2 linked regions of the Geminicoccus roseus DSM 18922 genome follow. The protein of the gene in region 2 interacts with the protein of the main gene of each other region in a pairwise test. Links are inferred from orthologs where the notes say so. Each region holds a gene or a part of one and is shown on either strand. Other genes may lie near its edges. The genes, in order: ndk and GEMRO_RS0123415.

Region 1 (8,391 bases), 1.6 Mb from region 2 along the record:
ATCGCCACCCTGGACCGGCTGTTCGGCGGCAGGCCGCAGGCCGCTGCGCATCTGGCCGGCGAGGATGGAGTGGTCACGTGAGGAAACGGTGGTGGGCTCTGGTCCTGGCGCTCGGGCTGCTGGCCGGCGGCGCCTTCGCCAGCCGCGCGGCCGGCCTTGTGGCCGACCTGTCTCATCACCTGATCGCGATCACCACCGCCTTCACCGGCAGCGACGTGCTCCTGTTCGGCGCGCTGGAGGAGACTGGCGGCGACGTGGTGGTGGTGGTGACCGGGCCCCGCACCCTCCGCACCGTGCGGGCCCGCGAGCGCACCACGGGCGTCTGGCTGCCCGGCGACGAGATGACCTTCACCGGCGTGCCGAGCTTCTATGCCGTGGCCTCCACCCGGCCGCTCGGGCCGATCACCACTCCGGCATTGCGCTCGCGGCATGAGCTGGGCGTGGAGGCCTTGCGCCTGCAGCCGGTCGCCAAGTTCGACCAGAAGCAGATCGCAAAATTCCGCGAGGCGCTGATCGGGCTGCAGCAGCGCCTGGGCCTCTACCCCCGCGCCGTCGGGCAGATCTCGATGCTGGGCGACCGGCTGTTCCGCACCACCGTCTCCTTTCCCGCCAACGTCCCGTCCGGACCCTACCAGGTCCAGGTCCTGCGGGTGGTCGCCAATCAGGTGGTGGAAGCCCAGGCCAGCATCCTGACCGTTTCCAAGGTCGGCCTGGAGGCCGACCTGACCGACTTCGCGCTGCGGCAGGGCGCCCTGTACGGCCTTGGCGCCCTCCTGCTGGCCATCACTGCCGGATGGCTGGCCAACATCGCGTTCCGAAGGAGTTGACCGAGATGGCCGAAGAAGCTCCCGCACCCGCTCCGGCGCCCATCCAGGAGCGTGTCTTCCTCGTGGTCGCCGACGAGAGCGAGGAGATGAAGAACGCGCTGCGCTTCGCCTGCCGGCGTGCCCAGCATTCCGGCGGCCGTGTCGCCCTGCTCGCGGTCATCGAGCCTGCCGACCTCGGCAACTGGCTGGGGGTGGGCCAGGTGATCGAGGACAACGAGCGCCGCGATGCCGAGGCGCTCCTGCACCGCCTGGCCGACGAGGCCTATCGCATGACGGGGAAGATGCCGACGCTGCACCTGCGCGAGGGCGACCGCCGCGAGGAGCTGGTCCAGCTCCTGCAGGAGGAGAGCGGCATCTCGCTGCTGGTATTGGGCACCGCCAGGGGCAGCTCACCCGGCCCGCTCGTCACCCACCTGATGTCGAACCTGGGCAAGAACGTCCGGATTCCGCTGACCCTGGTGCCGGGCGAGCTCACGCCCGAGGAGATCGACGCGGTCACCTGACCGTCGCCAGCCCCAGCTGGTGCCAGCCCAGCAGCGCCGGCCCCGGCAGGAGGCGGCCATGGCGGATCCGCTCGATCCGGAAGCCGGCGCCTTCGATCAGCCGGTCATGCGGCCGGTCCAGGTGGCAGCCGCCGGCTACCCGCCGCCAGATCGGGGTCAGCCTGCGCTGCCAGGCGGCGGTCCGGTGGTCCGGGCAGAGCGCATGCTCGCAAAAGCAGAACAGCCCGCCGGGCTTCAGGACCCGGCGAATCTCCGCGAGCGCCTGGGCCGGATCCTCCACCGAGCACAAGGTCCAGGTCGAGACCGCCACGTCGATCGACTGGTCGGTGATGGGCAGCCTCTCGGCGGTTCCCTGGCGCAGGTGGACGGGGAACGCCATCCAGGCCGCCCGACGATGGGCACGCTGCAGCAGCGGCATCGACGGGTCGACCCCCACCACGCTCTCCAGCGACCGTGGATAGTAGCCCAGGTTGAGGCCGGAGCCGATCCCGACCTCCAGCACCTTGCCATGGGCGGGAGCGGTCGCCTCGCTGCGCAGCCGGGCGAACATCCCGCGCGCCATCACCCGGTCCATCACCGGCGGCAGGATCGACCGGTTCCAGAAATGCAGGCTGGACGCCAAGCCGTCGCCTCCCCGTCCCGATAGACCGCAGCCACGCACAAAGCCCGCCGCACCGTCCAGCATTCGTTGCAGCCCAGGCCTTGAAGATCGCCGACCTGTGCCCCAAGTCACGCGACATTGGGTCCGGGCCCCTCTGGTAGCCGTCAATCGGCTGCGATGTCGGACTGCCTCGTTGGCAGATTGGCATGCAGTCTGCCGCTTGAGACGGACACCATCATGGATATCGCCTCTTTTCTTTTCGCTCCGGTCATGGGCAAGCCTGCCTGGATGTGGCTGCTCTTCCTGGGCATTGTCCTCACCATCCTCGTGCTCGACCTGGGCGTTCTGCACCGCAAGCAGCGCGAGATCGGCGTGCGCGAGTCGATGCTGCTCTCCCTGGGCTATATGGGTCTGGCCGGCCTGTTCGGCCTCTATGTTCTCTGGCAGATGGGCGGCAATGCTGCGGCGGAGTTCTACACGGGCTACCTGATCGAGTGGAGCCTCTCCCTCGACAACGTCTTCGTCATCTCCCTGATCTTCACCTATTTCCACGTCCCGCGGATCTACCAGCACCGGGTACTGTTCTGGGGCATCATCGGCGTGATCGTCATGCGCGGCACGATGATCTTCCTGGGCGCCGCGCTGGTCCACGAGTTCGACTGGGTGATGTATCTGTTCGGCGCTTTCCTGCTGTTCACCGGCGTGAAGCTCCTGATGACCGTCGACAGCGAGCCGGACATCGCCAGCAACCCCGTGCTGAAGATCACCCGGCGGCTGTTCCGCGTCACCGACCGTGTCGACGGCAACCACTTCTTCATCCACGCTCCCCACCCGGTGACCGGCAAGATGGTCCGCTACGCCACGCCGCTGTTCATGGCGCTGGTGCTGGTCGAGTTCGTCGATCTGGTATTCGCGGTGGATTCGGTGCCAGCCATCTTCGCGATCACCAAGGACCCCTTCATCGTCTACACCAGCAACATCTTTGCTGTTCTGGGCCTTCGCTCTCTTTATTTTGCCTTGGCCGCGATGATCCATCGCTTTCATTATCTCAAGTACGCCCTGGCCCTGGTGCTCATCTTCATCGGCGGCAAGATCTTTTATACCCAGATCTGGGGCAAGATGGATCCGGCGATCTCGCTGGGCATCACCTTCGCGATCCTGGTGAGCGGCGTGGTCTACTCGTTCCTGCGCACCCGCCGGGAGGGCGCGGTCTGACCGCACTTCCGGCACCGTCGCCGACCATCTAAAGGAAGACGTTCGAGCGAGGGGTGGCCGCGTGGGCCGCCCCTCGTCCGCGTCTGTTTTACACGAACGAACCCGAGCGGCCGGAAGCGGGCGGTCCAGCCGGGTCCCAGCGGTGATGACGGCAATGGCTTCGGCGATGGTCGCGAAAACGCCGTCCGATCTGAAAGTGATCGGGCTGATCGGCGTCGCGCATTTCGGTTCGCACTTCTACCACCTGATCCTCCCGCCGCTGTTCCCGATCCTCAAGGACGACCTCGGCGTGTCCTGGGCCGAGCTTGGCCTGCTGAGCTCGGTGTTCTTCGCCGCCTCCGGGCTCAGCCAGGCCCCGGCCGGCTTCCTGGTCGACCGGTTCGGCGCGCACCGGATCCTGATCGCGGGGCTGGTGCTGCTGGCCATCGCCACCGGTCTGGTCGGCTTCGTGCAGGACTGGGCGCTCATGCTGCCGCTGGCGGCGCTTGCCGGCATCGGCAACAGCGTGTTCCATCCCGCCGACTATGCCATTTTGGGCCGGCGGATCAGTCCGCACCGGATGGGACGGGCCTTTTCCGTTCACACGATCGGCGGGGCGCTCGGCTGGGCCGCGGCACCGGTGTTCGTCACCGCGATCGCCGCCACGTTCGGCTGGCGGGCCGCGGTGATCGCCGCCACGCTTCCGGGTCTGCTCATCACCGTGGCCCTGGTGTGGTCCCGTCCCGACATCACCATCCCCACCACCCGCGACATGGCGCACGAGACGCGGGAGACCGGCGCGCCCGGCCTGCTGCGCACCCTGTTCGGCGTGGCGATCCTCGGCTGCTTCCTGTTCTTCGCCCTGCAGTCGGTCTCGCAGATCACGCTGCAGAGCTTTCTCCCGTCGATCTTGGTGCAGCTCCATGGGACGCCGCTCCTGGTGGGCACCACCACGGTGACCGCCTTCATCGTCGGCAGCGCCATCGGCACGGGCGTCGGCGGAATGCTGGCCGACCGCTCCGGGCAGCATGGCTGGCTTCTGGCCGGCGGCCTGGGTGCCAGCGCGCTGTGCATCCTGGGGGTAGCGGTCCTGCCGCTGAACGAGCCCGGCCTGCTGGCGCTGATCGCCCTGGCCGGCGGTCTTGCCGGCGCGACCATGCCGTCGCGCGACCTGATGGTGCGGGCCGCGGCCCCGCCGGGCTCGGCCGGCCGGGTGTTCGGCTTCGCTTATTCTGGCCTGGATCTGGGGGCGACCTTCGCGCCGACCTTTGTCGGCTTCCTGCTCGATCGCGGCCAGCCCCAGACGGTGCTGCTCGTGGCAGCGCTGGCGACCATCCTGTCCATCGGGGCGGCCCGCATGGTGGGATCCGCCAGCAGGTCGGGCGCCGCCTGAGCGGCGACGCCCTTCTGGAAAATCAGCCGACGATCTCAATGCCGGCGAAGAAGAACGCGATCTCGATCGCGGCATTCTCCTGGCTGTCGGAGCCATGGGCCGAATTCGCCTCGATCGATTCGGCGAACAGCTTGCGGATGGTGCCTTCCTCGGCATTGGCCGGGTTGGTGGCGCCCATCACCTCGCGGTAGCGGGCGACCGCATTCTCGCCTTCCAGGACCTGCACCACGACCGGGCCGCTGGTCATGAACTCGACCAGCGAGTTGAAGAAGGGGCGCTCCTTGTGGACGCCATAGAACGCCTCGGCCTGCGCCTTGGAGAGCTGGATGCGCTTCTGGGCGACGATGCGCAGGCCGCCCTTCTCGATGACGGCGTTGATGGCGCCGGTCAGGTTGCGGCGGGTGGCGTCGGGCTTGATGATGGAGAAGGTGCGCTCGAGAGCCATGGGAAATCTCATCCGATACGGAGATGGGTTCGGGCCGCGCCTTTAGCAGCACGGCCGCTCCCTGGCCACTCCGGCTCAACCCTCCTCGCGGGCCTTCTCCCAGCCTCCCCGCTCGTCCTGCCGCCAGTAGACCAGCTTGTGCCCGGCCGCGCGCCGGGCGCGCCAGCGCTCCCGCGCCGCTTCCACCGCCTCGGGATCGCCGCCGTCGAACAGGTCGAGCACCCGGGCAAAGCTCGCCAGGTCGTCGTCGCAAGCGCGGTCGACCAACACGAGCAGCGTCGCCTCGTTGGGGTTCTCGACCTGCTCGGTCAGCCAGATCGGCTGCATCGCCGGGTTGCCGTCGGCGCGGGTGCCGTGCGGCAGCCAGGAATCTGCTTCGTAGACCCACAGATGCCGGTCCAGCGCGTCGACCCGCTCGCGCGAGGCGGCGCGCAGCACGACGCGCATCCGGGACTGGACCACCTTGCCCAGGAGACGCGGCAGCGCGTCCTCCAGGCTGGAGCGGGTCAGATGGTAGAAGCCGATCTCGCTCAGTGCGCTTCGTCCTCATAGGAGCGGGCCAGCGCGTCGAGCAGGCGCACGCCGAAACCCGTGGCGCCCTTGCCCGACAGCGGCAGGTCGCGGCTGCTCCAGACCGTACCGGCCACGTCCAGATGCGCCCACGGCACCCCGGCCACGAACTGCTCGATGAATACCGCCCCTGCCGTGCTGCCCGCCTGCCGGGCCCGGCCGGTGTTCTTGATGTCGGCGATCTCCGACTTGATGTGCTTGGCGTAGGCCTTGCCGAGCGGCAGCCGCCACAGCGTCTCGCCCACCTGCTCGCCAGCCCGGGTCAGCCTGGCCGCCAGTTCCTCGTCGTTGCTGAACAGCCCGGCATGCTCATGGCCGAGCGCCACGATCACGGCCCCGGTCAGGGTCGCGAGGTCGACGATCAGCTTGGGCTTGAAGCGGTCCTGCGTGTACCAGATCGCGTCGGCCAGCACGAGCCGGCCCTCGGCGTCGGTGTTGATCACCTCGATCGTGGTGCCGGACATTGCCCGCACCACGTCGCCCGGCCGCTGCGCGTTGCCGTCCGGCATGTTCTCCACCAGGCCCAGCACGCCGACCACGTCGACCTTTGCCTTGCGCCGGGCCAGCGCCTCCATGGCCCCGAACACGGCGCCGGCACCGCCCATGTCGAACTTCATGTCCTCCATGCCGCCGGCCGGCTTGATCGAGATGCCGCCGGTATCAAAGCACACGCCCTTGCCGACAAAGGCGATCGGACTGTCCTCTCCGCCACCGCCGTTCCAGCGCAGCACCACCAGGCGCGGCGCCCGCCGGCTGCCCTGGGCCACCCCCAGGATGGCGCCCATGCCGAGTTCGCGCATGGCGTTCTCGTCCAGCACCTCGACCTCGAGACCCAGCGAGCGGAGCTTGAGCGCCTCGTCGGCAAAGCTTTCCGGATAAAGGACATTGGCGGGTTCGGTGACCAGCGCCCGCGTGTGGTTCACCCCGGCAAGCACGGCCTCGGCCTCGGCCAGGTCCTTGCGGGCCGAAACCTCGTCCAGGACCGCGACGGCGAGACGGCTTGGTCCAGCCGCCTGGTCGTCCTCGTCGGTCTTCTTGTACTTGTCGAAGCGCCAGGACCGCAGCCGCAACCCGGTCACCAGCGCGAGTTGCGCCTGGTCGGCCGGCACCGGCAGCTCGATGCCCTCCGGCGACGCCAGCGTAACGCTTCCGCCCTCCAGCCGGGCCAGCGCCGCCCACAGGCTGCCGCCCAGCTGCTCGATCTCCAGCCGGTCCAGATCGTCCTTGCCCATCCCCAGCAGCCAGACTCGGTCGAGGCCGGTGCCCGCCGGAAAAGGCAGTTCCAGGATGGCGCCATGCTTCCAGCGCCGTCCGGCATCGTCGATCACCCGGCGGATCAGGCCGCCGGAATGGGTGTCCAGCGCCTGGGCCATTTTCCCGAGCGCGCCGCTCACGCCCACCGGCACCACCACCCGTCCGGCGGCAGGTAGCTCGGATCGCTCCAGGGTCACGTCCATCGATCGAAGTCCTCGCATCAAACAGAGAGCACCAGCCCATGCTCATGTGGGAGCACCATCGACCGGCGACGAGGTGGGCGTCTAAGATGCCGCCATGCCTGTCTATGTGCGCTACCTGCTCTCCCAACTCGCCGTGCCAACCATGGTGGCCGTCATCGCCGTGGCAGGAGCGGTATGGCTGTCGCAATCGTTGCGGCTGTTCGACCTGATCGTCAACAAGGGCCTGCCTGCCACCACCTTCCTGTGGCTGACGGCGCTGCTGTTCCCGTCGCTGCTGCTGGTGGTCCTGCCGCTGGCCCTGCTGGTGGCGACGATCTTCACCTATGCCCGGCTGTGGAACGACAGCGAGCTGATCGCGCTGAAGGCTTCCGGCCGCTCCGATCTGGATCTGGCCAAGCCGGCGCTCTACCTGGCCGCAATCGTGACCCTGGTCTGCTACCTGATCTCGATGGTGCTGATGCCGGCGGGAGCGCGGGCGTTCAAGGATCTCGAGCACGAGATCCGCAACAGCTACACCTTCGTGCTGCTCCAGGAAGGCGTGTTCAATGCACCGGCCCCAGGGGTCACCGTCTACGTGGAGCAGCGCCAGCCCGACGGATCGCTGAGCGGCCTGCTGGTCGATGACGCGCGCAACCCGGATGCCGCCTCGACCATCACGGCCGAGCGGGGGGTGCTGGTCACGGTCGGCGACGAGCCGCGCCTCGTGCTGGAGCGGGGCACCCGCCAGGAGCGCGCGCCGGACGGGCGGGTATCGGCCTTGCATTTCGACGCCTACACCGTCGACCTGACCACGCTCAGCGACGACGAGGACTCCTATCGCTGGCGCAAGCCCAAGGAGCGCTACCTCAGCGAGCTGCTCTGGCCAGCCGATGATGTCGACGACCAGAAGAACCGCACCCGCCTGATCTCGGCGGCCCATGACCGGCTCACCACGCCCCTGGCGCCGATCGTCCTCGTGCTGATCGCGCTGGCCGTCCTTCTGCCGGCGGACCTGGACCGGCGTGGCCACGGCAAGCGCATCGCCCTGGCGGTCGCCCTCGCCACCGTCCAGCAACTCGTCCAGCTCGCGGCCACCAGCTTCACGATCAACTCGCTCACCTTTCTGCCGCTCTTCTATCTGGCGCAGATCGTGCCCGCCGTCCTTGCCATCCTGGTGCTGACCGGCCAGATCGGCCGGCGCCGCAGTCGCAGGCCTAGCCTGCCTGGCGGACCTCAGGGAGTGGCACGTGCGGGAGCTTGAGTTTGCGGGCAGCCCCAGGGCGGGCCAGCGGGACCGCCGTCGCTGGGGCTTCTCCTGGACCTTTGCGCGCTACCAGGCCCGCGCCCTGATCCAGTCGGTCCTGGCGGTCACGCTCGGCCTGGTTCTCCTGGTCGTGATGTTCGATGCGATCGAGCAGCTGC
Region 2 (8,295 bases):
GTGCAGGTCGACCGAGGAGCTATGCGGGTCGTGGTTGAAGTCGATCGAGACCAGCGGCTCCTCGACCACCGCCAGGATGCCCTTGAGCGGGCCGGAGGCGGCCGCCTTCAGGGCGCCGTTGATCTCCTCGACCGAGGTGTCGCGGCCCGGCACAAAGGTCAGGTCGACCAGGGAGACGTTCTTGGTCGGCACCCGGATCGCCACGCCGTCCAGCTTGCCCTTCAGCTCCGGCAGGACCAGGCCCACCGCCTTGGCGGCGCCGGTCGAGGTCGGGATCATCGACTCGCCCGCCGCGCGCGCCCGGTACAGATCCTTGTGGAACACGTCGAGCAGGTGCTGGTCGTTGGTGAAGGAGTGGATGGTGGTCATGTGCCCGCGCACGATCCCCACCGTCTCGTTCAGCACCTTGGCGACCGGCGCCAGGCAGTTGGTGGTGCAGGACGCGTTGCTGATGACCTGATGCTCGGCCTTCAGGCCCTGGTGGTTGACGCCGTAGACCACGGTCATGTCGGCGCCGTCGGCGGGCGCGGAGACGATCACCTTGCGGGCCCCCGCCTGCAGGTGGCCGGCTGCCTTGTCGCGCGAGGTGAAGATGCCGGTGCATTCCATCACCACGTCGACCCCGACATCGCCCCAGGCGAGCTTGGCGACGTCGCGTTCGGCGGTGACCCGGATCGGGCCGGTGCCGAGGTCGAGCTGGTCTCCCTCCAGGCTCACCGTGCCGGGGAAGCGGCCATGCACGCTGTCGTAGCGGAGCAGGTGGGCGTTGGTGGCCGGCGGGGCGAGATCGTTGATCGCGACCACCTGGACGTCCTTGCGCCCGCTCTCGACGATTGCGCGGAGCACGTTGCGCCCGATCCGGCCGAACCCGTTGATGCCGATCTTGACGACCATTGCTGTTCCCATCCGTTCGATTGGCCGGCACCGGGGGTGCCGGCATGTAGTGTCCGAAGTGGCGCGGTCAGGCGGCGAGCTTCTTGCGCACCAGCGCCACGACCGCCTCCGCGGTGATCCCAAACTCCTTGTAGAGGGTCGGTGCCGGCCCGGAAGCGCCAAAGCCCTTCATGCCGATCACATCGTCCTCGCTGTCGACGAAGCGCGTCCAGCCGAACGGCGAGGCGGCCTCGATGGCGACGCGCGGCGCCGTGCCCAGCACCAGCCCACGATAGGCAGCCTTCTGGCGGGCGAACAGTTCCCAGGACGGCATCGACACCACCGCGGCGGGAATGCCGGCCGCCTGGAGCTGCTGGCGGGCGTCCAGCGCGATATGGACCTCCGAGCCAGTGGCCAGGATCGTCACGGCCCGGGCACCGTCCGCCTCGGCCAGCACATAGGCGCCCTTGGCCGACAGGTTCTCGGCGCTGTCGGTGGTGCGCACCGCCGGCAGGTTCTGCCGGGACAGCGCCAGCACGGTCGGCTGGTTCACCGTCTCGACCGCGGCTTCCCAGCACTCGGCGGTCTCCACCGCGTCGGCCGGGCGCATCACCAGGAGGTTGGGAATCGCGCGCAGCGCCGCCAGGTGCTCCACCGGCTGATGGGTCGGGCCATCCTCGCCCAGCCCGATCGAATCATGGGTGCCGACCAGGATCGAGCGGATCCCCATCAGGGCCGCCAGGCGGATCGAGGCCCGGCAATAGTCGGTGAACACCAGGAAGGTGCCCCCATAGGGGATCAGCCCGCCATGCAGCGCGATGCCGTTCATCGCCGCCATCATGCCGTGCTCGCGCACGCCATAGTGGAGATAGCGGCCGGACAGGTCGTCGGGCGTGATCGAGACGGTGGACGGCGTCTTGGTGTTGTTGGAGCCGGTCAAATCGGCGGAGCCGCCGATCAGCTCCGGCACCTCGGCGGTCAGCACCTTCAGCGCCTCTTCCGACGACTTGCGGGTCGCCCAGCTCGGCTTGTCCTGCACGAGCTTGGCCTTATAGGCCTGCATCGCCAGCTTGGCCGCCTCGGAGGGCTTGGCCGCCATGGCGGTTTCGAACACCTGCCGCTCGGGCGAGCCGTGCAGGCGCTCCTGCCAGTCGGCGTGCAGCCGTGCTCCCCTGCGGCCGACCTCGCGCCAGCCGTTCAGGATGGCCTCCGGCAGCTCGAACGCTTCATGCGCCCAGTTCAGCGCCAGCCGGGTCGCCGCGGTCTCGTCCTTGCCGAGCGGCGAGCCGTGCACGCCGTGGCCGCCGGCCTTAGTGGGCGCGCCCTTGCCGATCACGGTCCGGCAGGCGATCAGGGTCGGCTGGCCATTGGTCTTGGCGCGGGCGATGGCGGCATCGACCGCCTCGGGATCATGGCCGTCGACATGGTCGGTGGCCCAGCCATAGGCGGCGAACCGGGCCGGCACGTCCTCCGAGGAGGCCATCGACACCTTGCCGTCGATGGAGATGCCGTTGTCGTCCCAGAGCACGATCAGCTTGTTCAGCTTCAGGTGCCCGGCCAGGGCGCCCGCCTCGTGGCTGATGCCTTCCATCAGGCAGCCGTCGCCGGCGATCACGTAGGTGTGGTGGTCCACCAGGTCCTTGCCGAACCGCGCCGCAAGATGCGCCTCGGCGATCGCCATGCCGACCGCGTTGGCGAAGCCCTGGCCCAGCGGGCCGGTGGTGGTCTCGATGCCGGGCGCATGGCCGTATTCGGGATGCCCGGCTGTGCGTGCGCCGAACTGACGGAAGTTGCGCAGGTCCTCGATGTCCACGCCCTCGACCCCGGTCAGGTAGAGCAGCGCGTAGAGCAGCATCGAGCCGTGGCCGGCGGAGAGCACGAACCGGTCGCGGTCCGCCCATTTCGGATCGCCCGCGTCGAATTTCAGATGCCGGGTGAACAGCACCGTCGCGACCTCGGCCATGCCCATCGGCATCCCCGGATGGCCGGAGTTCGCCTTCTCGACGGCATCCACGGCCAGGAACCGGACCGCGTTCGCGAGGTCGTGGGTCGATACGTTGTTCATCGGCAGGCAGTCGTCGATTGGGTGGCGGACATGGACGGGCCGGCCCGGGGGCGGAAATCCCGTCGCGCGAAGCGGAAATCCACCCTGCACCCCGAAAAATCAACCTCTTCTTGGCTGACTCCGCCGAGCAGGCACGTTGACGTCCCGCTCCCGGCTCGGCAAGACCACGGGCATAGCTCGATCGCTACGGGAGCCGATGCGCGGCACATGACCTCCCTCGATGCCGCCAGGGCGAGACTGGACCAGGCCCTCGCCCGCTTGACCGAAGGCGTGGCCGCCAGCACGGCCCGCGCCGCGCATGGAGCCGACAGCACGGATCCTGCCGCCCATGACGCGCTGGTGCGGGACTACGAGGTCCTGCGCGACGAGCGCGACAGCCTCGCCGCCCGCCTGTCAGCGGCGGAGCAGCGGCTGGCCGACCTCGCCCGCAACGCCGACGAGCTGGGCAGGCGCCTGGACAGTGCTGTCGCCAAGGTCGAACGCCTGATGGAAAGCTGACCCGATGGGCATGGTCGATGTCACCGTCAACGGCCGCACCCACACGGTGCAGTGCGACGACGGCCAGGAAACGCGGCTCAAGCGGCTGGCGCAGTACGTCGACGGTCGGGTGCGTGAGCTGGGCGGCACCAATGGCCAGATCGGCGATCTGCGCCTGCTCGTGCTGACCAGCCTGATCATCTCGGACGAGCTGTCCGACGCCTATGACGAGATCAAGCGGCTGCGCACCTCCCTGGCCGACACCGCCAAGACCGGCGAGCAGAAGCTTGCCGATGAGTTGCAGCGCGTCGCCGAGCAAATCGAGCGTCTGGCTGATGCGTGCCACCTTGCCGAACCTCCGGCCACCACCTAGATTGAGCATGGCGGCGCTGCCCGGTGCGTGAGTGTCCACTAATATGCGCCTGGGCCTTCGTTCCAATAGGGAGCTGTCCCTGACGTGACCCTGGTCACGTTACATGGCGCCCACCTGCGTAGCAGGTCCCAGGAACAACCGGATCACCACGGCCAGGGTGGCGCCGCCGCTTCCTCCTCGATCGGCATCGCGGGAGCCCTCCTGTTGAGCGTCAGCTCCCGTTCCCCCGATGCGACCCTCGCCGCCGAGAAGGCAGGGCTGCGCCGCAGCCTGCTGACGCAGCGCATGGCGATGTCTCCGGCGGATGCCGCCGAGGCGAGCCTGCAGGCGGCCAGACGGTTCGTGCGCGCGCTCGACCTCTCGTCCACCGGCTGCGTCGCCCTGTTCTGGCCGCTCGATGGCGAGATCGATACCCGCCCCCTCCTCCATGCGCTCCACGCCCTGGGTGTGCCGACCGCGCTCGGCCGGATGCAGGGCCGCGACCGGCCGATCCGCTTCCATCGCTGGCAGCCGGGCGAACCGCTGGAGTGCGGCCCGTTCCGCGTCCAGCAACCGATGGCCACGAGCCCTCCGGTGGTGCCGCAGGTCGTGGCGACGCCGCTGCTGGCGTTCGACGCACAAGGCTACCGGCTGGGCTGGGGCGGCGGCTTCTACGACCGCACGCTTGCCGAACTGCGGGCCGGATCGTCGCCACCCGCCTGCGTCGGCTACGCGTTCGCCTGGCAGGAAGTCGAGCAGGTGCCGCGCGAGCCGTTCGACCAGCGCCTCGACATGGTAGTGACCGAGCAGCGGACCGTTCATACTGGCTGAGCCGCCGCGGCCTTTTGTTCTTCGGAGTGGAATCCTTGCGCATCTTGTTTGTCGGCGACGTGGTCGGCCGGTCGGGTCGTGCCGCCATCGAGCAGTACTTGCCCGGCCTGCGCCAGGACCTGGCGCTCGACGTCGTGGTGGTGAACGGCGAGAACGCCGCCGGCGGCTATGGCCTGACCGCCAAGATCGCCCAGCAGTTCTTCGAGCAGGGCGCCGACCTGATCACGCTCGGCAACCACGCCTGGGACCAGCGCGAGCTGCTGGGCCATATCGATTCCGAGCCGCGCATCGTTCGTCCGCTCAACATGATGCCCGGCACGCCCGGGCGTGGCAGCGGCGAGGTGCGCCTGCCCGACGGGCGCCGCGTCCTGGTGGTCCAGGTGCTGGGCCGCCTGTTCATGAACCTGGTCGACGATCCGATGCGCGCGCTGGAGGCCGAACTGGCCGAGATCCGTCTGGGCGCCGGCGTCGACGCCATTCTGGTCGACGTCCATGCCGAGGCCACCAGCGAGAAGCTGGCGCACGGCCATGGGTTCGACGGGCGGGTCAGCGCCGTGGTCGGCACCCATACCCATGTCCCCACCGCCGACCATCGCGTCCTGGCCGGCGGCACCGCCTTCATGACCGATGTCGGCATGACCGGCGATTACGACAGCGTGATCGGCATGGACAAGCACGCCTCCCTGGAACGCTGGCGCTCGCCCTTGCCGGGGAGGAAGATGGAACCGGCCCTGGGCGAGGCGACCCTGTGCGCGGCGCTGATCGAGACCGACGATTCAACCGGGCTGGCCCGGTCGATCGAGCCGGTCCGGATCGGCGGCTCCATGCCCGCGGCGATGCCCACTGTCCTCTAGGCCCGCGCCGGTTTCCGGGCCGAACCCGGCGACGCGACATCTCCTTCCAGCCCTCTCCCCTTATCGCAAGATCGAGCGCCCCCCATGTCCCTGCCGATGATCCATGTGCTTCCCGACCACGAGCGCCGCCTGCGCAACGGATCGCCCTGGATTTACAGCAACGAGATCAAGCCGGAGCCCAGCCTGCGTGGCCTGGAGCCCGGCACGCTGGTCAAGGTCGCGTTCGCCGACGGCAAGGCCTACGGCCTGGCGCACTACAACCCGCATTCCCTGATCGCCGGACGCGTGCTGACCCGTTCGCGCGACGTCGAGATCGGCCCGGCCTTCTTCGAGCGACGCTTCGCCCGGGCGCTGGCCCTGCGCGAACTGCTGTTCGACACGCCCTACTACCGCCTGTGCCATGGCGAGGCCGACGGGCTGCCCGGCCTGATCGTGGATCGCTACGGTGATACCCTGGTGGCCCAGGTAAACACCGCCGGCATGGACAAGGCCCAGGACGCCTGGCTGGCAGCGCTCGACCGCGTCCTCTCCCCCGCCAGGATCATCTACAAGGGCGACGCGCCGGTCCGCACCCTGGAGGGGCTGCCGGAGGACGTGCGGGTCGTCAAAGGTCCAGAGGACTCTCCCACCTATGCCGAGGAGAACGGCCGCCGCTTCCTGGTCGACCCGATCGGCGGGCAGAAGACCGGCTGGTTCTACGACCAGCGCGCCAACCATGCGTTCGCCGCCCGCTTCGCCCAAGGGCGCGACGTGCTGGACGTGTATTCCTACGCCGGCGGCTTCGGCCTGGCGGCAGCCGCCTCCGGCGCGAGCTCGGTCCTGATGGTCGACCGCTCCCAGGCCGCCATCGACAATGCCCGGGCCAGCGCCGACATGCAGGGCGTTGCGGACCGGTGCAGCTTCCAGCGCTCCGACGCCTATGACGCGCTGGACCGGCTGGGCAAGGAGAGCCGCAGGTTCGGGCTGGTGATCTGCGATCCGCCTGCCTTCGTGAAGTCGAAGAAGGACCTGAAGGCCGGGCTGAAGGGCTACCGCAAGCTGGCCCGTGCCGGGGCGGCCGTGGTCGTCGAGCAGGGCTTCCTCGTGATCTCGTGCTGCTCCCACAACGTCGACGCCGAATCCTTCCTGGCGGAGGTTTGGGCCGGGATCCGCGAGGCTGGCCGGGGGGGCCGCGTGCTGCATCGCGCCGGTGCGGACGCCGATCACCCGATCCACCCGGCGCTGCCCGAGACAGTCTACCTGAAGTTCCTGGTCTGGGCGCTCGACTGACCTGCTCCTGGTTGGTCTAATTCAACCATAGGTATTGCACTGCGCCCAACAATTCGCCTAGACGATGGCGTGGCTCTTTCGCCATGCCGCCGTCTGGACGGATTGCCGCGATGTCGACCACCAGGATCCGTGCCGCATCCGCCGAGGCGACCGCCGAGCGGGCTGACGCCGATCACGATGTCCTGCTGACCGCCTTTTCCCGGCTGGCGACCATGCTCGAACGGCCGGTCGGCATGGCCGAGATGCGCGCGGCGGCCCCGATGCCCGAGGGACCGGTGGATCGCCGCCACCTGGCCCGGATGGCGCACCGGCTGGGCTTCGACGTGGCGATGGTGAAGCCCAGCGCGCGCCGGCTGCGGGGCCTGCCCATCCCCTACCTCGTGATCGGCCGCAAGGCGGGCGAGGCCTGGATCGCGCGGGCGGCGAGCGGCGACGCGCTGGTGCTGGTGGATCCCTCGACCGGCGCCACCGAGACAATGGATCGGGGCAGCGTCGCCGCGCGCGCCGACGGAATCCTGCTGATCCGCCCGGAGGACAAGGATCGCGAGAAGGCCGGGTCCTGGCGCGACGACCTGTTCGAGCGGCTGCGCCCGGTCCTGGCGGAGCTGATCGTCGCCTCGGTGGTGATCAACCTGATCGCGCTGGCAGCGCCGCTGTTCATGATGGTCGTCTACAACAAGGTGGTCAGCCACGGCGCGCTCGGCACCCTGGACGTGCTGACGGTCGGCATGATCACCCTGGTCCTGTTCGAGATGGCGCTGCGCGCGGTGCGCTCGCACATCTCGGCCCATACCGGCGCCCGGCTCGACGCAGCGATGGGAGCGGAGGTGATGCACCACGTGGTGCGCCTGCCGTTCCGGGTGTTCGAGCAGATGTCGGCCGGGCAGATGGTGGAGCGGCTGCGCCAGCTGGAGCCGATCCGGACCTTCTTCACCTCGCAGATGCCGCTGGTCCTGGTCGACCTGGCCTTCTCGCTTCTGTTCGTGGCCGCGGTGTTCGCGCTCGATTCCCGCCTGGGGCTGACGGTGCTGGCCGCGATCCCGCCGTTCTTCGCCCTGTCCTGGCTGGCCCATCGCAGTCAGGCCCGGCTGCTGCGTGGCCATTTTCGGGCCCAGGCGGCCAAGGCTGCGGTGATGGGGGAGACGGTCGCCAATGCCCTCACCGTCAAGTATCTGGGCCTGGAGCCCGAGATGGAGCGCCGCTTCGAGAAGCGGCTGGCGGAGAGCGCCTGGACCGGCTTTCGCGCGGGCGACGTCTCAGGAATTGCCGCGGCGATCGGCCTGGGCCTGCAGCAGGCGGCCGCGCTCGTCCTGATCTATGTCGGCGCTCGCGCGATCGTCGCCGGCGACCTCACCATCGGCGCCCTGTTCGCCGCCAGCATCCTGGGCGCCCGGGCGCTGGCGCCGCTCCGGCAGATCTTCGGCACCTGGCGGGAGTTGCAGACGGTGCGCGAGGCGTTCGCCCGGCTGGACACGCTGATGGCGGAGGAGGTCGAGGGGACCGAGGCCAGCGGCCATGGCGACGTGAAGCTGAGTGGCCGCCTCAAGCTCGAGGGTGTGAGCTTCGGCTATCGC

Evidence for each region.
Region 1: the proteins of GEMRO_RS0123415 (region 2) and ndk interact in binary tests that used the Escherichia coli proteins (3 or more experiments, as listed by UniProt). The link is inferred for Geminicoccus roseus DSM 18922 from one-to-one orthologs.

What each region holds. Positions count from the first base shown.
Region 1 is NZ_KE386572.1:3,125,918-3,134,308, reverse strand. Bases 3,253-6,223 are described here. They hold ndk (nucleoside-diphosphate kinase), read right to left. Parts: upstream 4,964-6,223; coding sequence 4,541-4,963; downstream 3,253-4,540. Other genes in these bases: GEMRO_RS0115670 (leucyl aminopeptidase), read right to left, coding at 5,494-6,223; GEMRO_RS0115675 (DNA polymerase III subunit chi), read right to left, coding at 5,039-5,488; GEMRO_RS0115685 (MFS transporter), read left to right, coding at 3,301-4,518. In the rest of the region: GEMRO_RS0115710 (ArsR/SmtB family transcription factor), read left to right, coding at 1-81; GEMRO_RS0115705 (TIGR02186 family protein), read left to right, coding at 78-827; GEMRO_RS0115700 (universal stress protein), read left to right, coding at 833-1,330; GEMRO_RS29955 (class I SAM-dependent methyltransferase), read right to left, coding at 1,323-1,952; GEMRO_RS0115690 (TerC family protein), read left to right, coding at 2,169-3,146; more of GEMRO_RS0115670, read right to left, coding at 6,224-6,990; LPS export ABC transporter permease LptF, read left to right, coding at 7,085-8,230; LPS export ABC transporter permease LptG, read left to right, coding at 8,217-8,391. UniProt on the Escherichia coli protein: Major role in the synthesis of nucleoside triphosphates other than ATP. The ATP gamma phosphate is transferred to the NDP beta phosphate via a ping-pong mechanism, using a phosphorylated active-site intermediate.
Region 2 is NZ_KE386572.1:4,738,367-4,746,661, forward strand. The notes cover bases 2,921-5,795. They hold GEMRO_RS0123415 (5-formyltetrahydrofolate cyclo-ligase), read left to right. Parts: upstream 2,921-3,992; coding sequence 3,993-4,598; downstream 4,599-5,795. Other genes in these bases: tkt (transketolase), read right to left, coding at 2,921-2,938; GEMRO_RS34765 (DUF4164 family protein), read left to right, coding at 3,146-3,436; GEMRO_RS0123410 (cell division protein ZapA), read left to right, coding at 3,441-3,788; GEMRO_RS0123420 (TIGR00282 family metallophosphoesterase), read left to right, coding at 4,634-5,452; GEMRO_RS0123425 (class I SAM-dependent rRNA methyltransferase), read left to right, coding at 5,537-5,795. In the rest of the region: gap (type I glyceraldehyde-3-phosphate dehydrogenase), read right to left, coding at 1-894; more of tkt, read right to left, coding at 962-2,920; more of GEMRO_RS0123425, read left to right, coding at 5,796-6,721; GEMRO_RS0123430 (peptidase domain-containing ABC transporter), read left to right, coding at 6,832-8,295. UniProt on the Escherichia coli protein: Involved in the removal of 5-formyltetrahydrofolate.